2 regions of the Burkholderia sp. AU33423 genome follow, and region 1 is predicted to be linked to the other one. Evidence: riboswitches for the same ligand, from Rfam matches in the RefSeq annotation. Region 1 holds a riboswitch; the other holds the start of a gene.
The links. A riboswitch is a leader RNA that binds a small molecule or an ion and turns the genes downstream of it on or off. The one in region 1 is predicted to bind manganese.
Positions count from the first base shown of each region.

Region 1 (3,411 bases):
CGCGATGACCGGCGTGATGAAATCGCAGATCGACTGGATTCCGCTGTCGGTCGGCGCGGTGCGGCCGACGCAGGGCAAGACGCTGGCGGTCATGCAGGTCAGCGGCGGATCGCAGTCGTTCAACGCGGTCAACCAGATGCGCGTGCTCGGACGCTGGATGCGCATGCTGACCATCCCGAACCAGTCGTCCGTCGCGAAGGCGTTCATGGAATTCGGCGACGACGACCGGATGAAGCCGTCCGCGTATTTCGACCGGGTCGTCGACGTCATGGAGGAACTGGTCAAATTCACGCTGCTGACGCGCGACGTCGGCGCGTACCTGACGGACCGGTACAGCGAACGCAAGGAAAGCGCCGAGCAACTGTCGCAGCGTGTGAACCAGACGCGCATCTGAATCGCTTGCGGGCCGGCGGCGCGACGATGCTTCGTTCGCGCCGGGCAGCGGGATCGTTCCCGGCGCGTCCGTTGAGTCCGTTGAGCAAGTTCAACGCGCCAGCGTCAGGAACAGATACCCCGCATACCCCGCGCCGTTCGCGAGCAACGCCCAGATTGCGAGCCCGCGCGTGCGCGCATTGACGCGCAGCCACGCCGCCGCCGCGAGCGTGATGATCACGCCGGTCAGCACTTCGGGGCGCGGCTCCCACGGCGTCAGCATGATGCCGATCGCCGGCAGCAGCGTGCCCTGGAACACCATTGCGCCGGTGATGTTGCCGAACGCGAGCGTGTCCTTCCTGCGGCGAATCCACAGCACGCTGTTGACCTTCTCCGGCAGTTCCGTCGCGATCGGCACGATGATCAGCGACAGCAGCAGCGCCGATACGCCGAGCGCGTGCGATACACCTTCCACGCCGTGAATGAAGCCCTTCGCCCCGCCGACCAGCAGCGCGACACCGAGGAGCAGTTGCAGCGCGATCGTCGCGAGGTTGGTCGGCACACCCAGGCGCGCCAGGAACATCGTGTGCGGCGCCTCGGTGCCGTGCCCGGCGTCGACGAGCTGGTTCGACGCCCGGAACGTCATCACGACATACATCACGTAGATGCCCACCAGCATCGCCGCGAGCAGCGCACGCACGGCGCCGTTGTGATGCGGGACGAACATCGCGGCGGTGGCCAGCGAAAACGCGGCGAGAAAGTAGTTCATGTCGCGCACGAAGCCCGTGCGTTCGGGCGCGATCGTGCCGCGCAGCCCGCGCGAACGGATCACGGCGAGCGTCATCAGGAAGGTGGTGAGCGTCGCGAGCATCAGCGGCGCGCCGAGAATCGCGCCGACGCCGATCTCCTCGTTCACGGCCTGGTTCGCCGTGCCGCCCGCGAGCGCGAGCAGCGGCACCATCGTTTCGGGCAGCGCGGTGCCGACGGCAGCGAACAGCGAACCGGTGACGCCTTCGGAAATCTTCAGGCGTTCGCCGAGGTGTTCGAGCGCATTGGTGAAGACCTCGGCGGCGATGAGGATGACGACCAGCATGAACGCCAGTTCGACAAACATGAACGTCATGCGGCACCTCCGCAGGCATGGGCGCGGACGGCGGCGAAACGCGGGGAGAAGGCGGCGGGGAACATGGGGACTCCGTGGTCGGACGCTGACAAACCATGGCGCATCCGCCGACGTCCGACCAGGAACGACGCGATGCGCCTATGGTCTCGCCAGGCCAATCAGGCTGATCGTGCCACGGCCGCAGGCCGAGTGTGTTGACACGATCGCTTTCCGGGGACGGAAAGCAGGCTACTCCCCAAAGACGAAGGGCAGTCTAGTCGAGCGGATGGCTTTCGGCAAGCTTGCCGATGCATATCCACGCATCGGGTGAGGAAAGGTGCGCGCATGGCGGACGCTCATGCCGCATCAGAAGGCATTCGGCACGCGTTGGCGTGGGTATGGCGTACGTGTCGTGAATGAGAATCGCTAACCGACTTGCGCTGCCGTGCCGCGCGGAAAATAAAGCGCGAACGTCGTGCGCCCGTCGCGGCTCGCGACCTCGACCTTGCCGCGATGCAGTTCCATGATCGACTTCACGATCGCGAGCCCGAGCCCGGCGTTGCGCGCCGCGCCGTGCCGCGACGAATCGATGCGGTAGAAGCGCTCGAAGATCTTGTCGACCTGTTCGGGCGGAATCGCGGCGCCGCGATTCGTGACTTCGACGACCGCGTAGCGGCCTTGCGCGGAAACCGCCAGCTCGATCGTCGACGCGGCCTCCGCATGTTCGAGCGCATTCGACACGAGGTTGCTGACGGCGCGCCGGAACAGCGTCGCATCGGCGACGACCGGCGCTTCGCCGTGTACGTCGATCCGCACGCCGGCTTCGTCGGCCAGCGCCTGGAAATACGATGCGAGCCGGCGCAGCTCGCTACCCGCATCGAGCGCGGTGGTCTTCAGGTGCTGCCGTGCGTTATCGGTGCGCGCGAGAAACAGCATGTTCTCGATCATCCGCTGCAACCGTTCGCATTCCTCGATGTTCGAATCGATCAATGCTTCGTATTCCTCGGTCGTGCGCGCGCGCGACAGCGTGACCTGCGACGCGCTGATCACGTTGGCGAGCGGCGTGCGCATGTCATGCGCGAGATCGGACGAGAACTGCGACAGCCGCACGAACGCGCGTTCGAGGCGGTCGAGCATCCGGTTGACCGACGTCGCGAGTTCATGCAGCTCGACCGGGCCGCCGCGCGCGTCGAGCCGTGCGTTCAGGTTGTGGGCCTCGATGCGCGACGTCTGCCGGCCGAGACTCTCGACCGGGCGCAGGCCGCGCGACGCAACCGCATAGCCGAGCGCGCCGACCAGCAGCGCACCCACGGCGGCCGCGAGCCAGATGTCGACGCGATAGCTTTCGAGTAGCGACTGGCGATCGGTCGCCGTACGGGCAAGCGCGACCTGGATTGCATCGCCGGACGGCAGCGTTTCGCGTGCATAGACGCAACGCGACGTGCCGACGCCGGGCGGCGAACAGGTGAACGGCACGCTGGCTCGGCTGGCCGGATGCGGTGCGGCGATCATCGACGCCAGCGTATTGCCGGCTTCGTCGGAATGCTCGACGATCGCGCGGTTCTGCGCATCGTAGATGCCGAGATACACGCCCGGGTGCGACAGCAGCACCTCGTGAAACACGGCCGGATCGGCGCGCAGCGCGGCGATCGAGCCGCTCGCGTGTGCAAGCTGCAGGAACTGGTTGAGCTTGCCGGAAATCTCGATGTCGTCGCGCCGCGTCAGCTCGGCGGACAGTGAGCGGTACAGGTATGCGCCGGTCAGCGCGAACACGAGCGCGGCGACGACGGCGAACGCGAGCGTCAGGCGCCGCAGCAGCGAATACGCGCCGGGGCGGCGCGTCACGAGCGATCCTCGAGCACGTAGCCCATCCCACGGATCGTGTGGATCAGCTTCTTCTCGTAGGCATTGTCGATCTTCGCGCGCAGGCGCTTGAT
Region 1 covers NZ_NKFH01000007.1:401,990-405,400, forward strand. Annotated here, with positions in the region: gene arsH (arsenical resistance protein ArsH) at 1-394, shown strand, start outside; gene CFB50_RS20295 (sodium:calcium antiporter) at 485-1,495, opposite strand; yybP-ykoY riboswitch at 1,569-1,744, opposite strand; gene CFB50_RS20300 (heavy metal sensor histidine kinase) at 1,901-3,319, opposite strand; gene CFB50_RS20305 (heavy metal response regulator transcription factor) at 3,316-3,411, opposite strand, start outside.

Region 2 (3,411 bases), on a different contig from region 1:
GACGCGATCGTCCATGACCTGCGCGACAAACTGATCGTGCCCGGCTTCATCGACACGCACATCCACTATCCGCAGACGGACATGATCGCGTCGCCGGCGCCGGGCCTGCTGCCGTGGCTGGACAAGTACACGTTCCCGACCGAGCGCCAGTTCGGCGATCCCGAGCATGCGCGCGAAGTCGCCGACTTCTTCGTCGACGAACTGCTCGCCTGCGGCACGACGAGCGCACTCGTCTACTGCACGGTGCACAAGCAGTCGGCCGATGCACTGTTCGCGGCGAGCGATGCGCGCGACCTGCGGATGATCGCGGGCAAGGTGCTGATGGACCGCAACTGCCCCGAATTCCTGCGCGATACCGCGCAATCGGGTTATGACGACAGTGCCGAGCTGATCGACCGCTGGCACGGCAAGGGCCGCCAGATGTACGCGCTCACGCCGCGTTTCGCGCCGACGTCGACCGAGGCGCAGCTCGAGGCGTGCAGCGAGCTCGCGCGCCGCCATCCGGACGTGTTCGTGCAGAGCCACGTCGCGGAGAACGTCGACGAGGTGAAATGGGTGGCCGAGCTGTTCCCCGGCCATCGCAGCTATCTCGACATCTACGACCGCTACGGGCTGCTGCGTCCGCGCGCGGTGTACGGCCATTGCATCCATCTCGACGACGAGGACCGCCGCCGGATGGCCGAGACGCGCACCGTCGTCGCGCACTGCCCGACGTCGAACTTCTTCCTCGGCAGCGGGCTGTTCGATTTCGACAAGGCCGGCGAATACGACGTGCCCGTCACGCTCGCGACCGACGTCGGCGGCGGCACGTCGTTCTCGATGCTGCAGACGATGAACGAAGCGCACAAGGTCGCGCGGCTGTCCGGCCACCACCTGACCGCGACGCGGATGTTCTGGCTCGCGACGGCCGGCGCCGCGCAGGCACTCGACCTCGCCGATACGGTCGGCACGCTCGCACCGCGCACCGAGGCCGACTTCGTCGTGCTCGATCCGCAGGCCACGCCGCTGCTTGCACGCCGCACGAAGCGCGCGGATTCGCTCGAGGAGTTGCTGTTCGCATTCGCGCTGCTCGGCGACGACCGCGCGGTGTATCGCACCTATGCGGCCGGCAACCTCGTCCACGAGCGCGGCGCGGCACGCCGCCCCGCCGCGTAACGACCTGCCGGGGTTCGCCCCGGCACGCGTAAGCATCCACCGCCGCGCGCGCCGGGCCGCCGAGATTGCCGTACGCCGATCCCCCGCCCCGACTCCGGGCACAGCGCCCGGCAACCGCTTTCCCGCGCGCAACGCACCGTGCTAGAATTCGCCGCTCATTGGGGAGTAGCCGCTCCGCTCGATGTCCCGCGCTCCCGGCGCGCATCGTGACGGAGGCGTCCGTCAACAGACTTGGCCGTACGGCCATGGCGGACGCAGCCACCTAGGCCTGGCGAGACCGATGGTTCACAGCGCGTCGCATCAGGGCCCGGCGCGCGGTGGATCGTCGCTCGCACGCACAACATCGGCCCGTGGAACCCCATACGTGTCCCAAGCCTTCCTGATCTCCACCGGCGCCGTCGCCCTCGCTGAAATCGGCGACAAGACCCAACTGCTTTCCCTCGTACTGGCCGCGCGCTATCGCAAGCCGGTGCCGATCATTCTCGGCGTGCTCGTCGCGACGCTCGTGAACCACGGTTTCGCCGGCGCACTCGGCGAATGGCTCGGCGTGCTCGTCACACCGTCGATCATGCGCTGGGCGCTCGCGTTCTCGTTCATCGCGATGGGGCTGTGGATTCTCGTACCGGACAAGCTCGATGCCGACGAAGCCAATGCCAACCGCTCGCGGCTCGGCGTGTTCGGTGCGACCCTCGTCGCATTCTTCCTCGCGGAAATGGGCGACAAGACGCAGATCGCGACCGTCGCGCTGGCCGCGCGCTTCCAGGACTACATCGGTGTCGTGGCCGGCACGACGTTCGGGATGATGCTCGCGAACGTGCCCGCGATCCTGCTCGGCGACCGCTTCGCGCATCGCCTGCCGACGAAGCTCGTGCACGCGATCGCAGCCGTGCTGTTCGTCGTGCTCGGCGCGCTGGCGCTGCTGGGTATCGGGGTCTGACGGAAGGGCATGACCGGCGCGGCCGGACGGCCGCGCCGAGCGGGATACCGCGTTACTTCGCGGCGGCGGCACCCGAAGCGGGCGCCACGGGCACCGCGCGCTCGTTGGCGGCCGGCGCCGCCGGGCCGCCGCGCTTGTCGACCGGCAGCCGGACCGAACGGACCGCGCCGTTGGACAGCGGGAAATCGGCGAGCGCGCTGCGCGCGAGGAACGGCATCGCATACAGCAGCGTGCCGTTGTCGCCGGTCGTGCGCGCGGACACGTTGTACACCTCCTTGCCCGTCGCGCGCTCGGTGATGCGGATGCCGAGCGTGTAGTCGAACACCTGGTACGTCTGCGCGACGTAACCGGCCGGCATCGGCCCCCAGGGACCCCACGGGCCCCACGGCCCGCGCCGCCAGTACGGCCCGGGCGCGAACCACGGATCGTAATAGACCGGCTGCGGTACCGTCACGAGATCGCTGCCGACCGCATAGGTCAGCCCCACGAGATATCGCGCCTGCGCCTGCGGCACCTGCCGGAACGCATAGGTCGACAGCTCGTTCGCGACGATCGGCTCGTAGGTCGACTGCTCGATGCTGTTCTTCTGCGCCTCGGTGCGCGTGAACGCATAGGTGCGTGTCGCGTCACTGCCGCTCCAGTCGGAGAAGGCCGTGACCTGGGTCGTCACGTAGCTGGTGCAGCCGGTCAGCAGCGCCACGCACAGCACCGCCGCCCAGCCCGCACCGCGTTGAATCCATTCGCGTTTCATGTTGATCCTCTTCGATCCGTCACCCGTTCGTCGCACCGCGCGAACCGTAACGGGATGCCGATAATACGCGGACTCCCGGAACCGGTAAAAAGTTCGCCCGGCACGCGGCCGCCAGCCTTTGTACAATGGCCCGGTTCGCCCGGCCCGTGCCACGGGCCCGTCCCCCACTCCACCGATCTCGACGACCATGTCCGACAACGCCTCTTCCACCGTGATCCGCCGCGCCGACTACACGCCGCCGGCCTTCCTCATCGATTCCGTCGCGCTCGAATTCGATCTCGCGCCGGCCCGTACGATCGTCAGGAACACGATGCGCGTGCGCCGCAATCCGGACGCCGCGCCCGCGCCGCACCTGGAGCTGATGGGCGAAGCGCTCGAATTCCTCGGCGCACACCTGGACGGCGCGCCGCATGGCGCCGTGCGCGCGCACGAACACGGGCTGACCGTCGAGAACGTCCCCGAAGCCTTCGAGCTGACGCTCGAAAGCGCATGCGCACCCGACCAGAATACGACGCTGTCCGGCCTCTATGTGTCGAGCGGCAACTTCTTCACGCAGTGCGAAGCCGAA
Region 2 covers NZ_NKFH01000004.1:532,655-536,065, reverse strand. Annotated here, with positions in the region: gene guaD (guanine deaminase) at 1-1,155, shown strand, start outside; yybP-ykoY riboswitch at 1,304-1,441, shown strand; gene CFB50_RS05170 (TMEM165/GDT1 family protein) at 1,520-2,092, shown strand; gene CFB50_RS05165 (DUF4136 domain-containing protein) at 2,145-2,843, opposite strand; gene pepN (aminopeptidase N) at 3,031-3,411, shown strand, end outside.
Region 2: it holds a riboswitch for manganese, as region 1 does, so the genes downstream of both, CFB50_RS05170 (TMEM165/GDT1 family protein) here and CFB50_RS20295 (sodium:calcium antiporter) in region 1, are expected to answer to the same signal.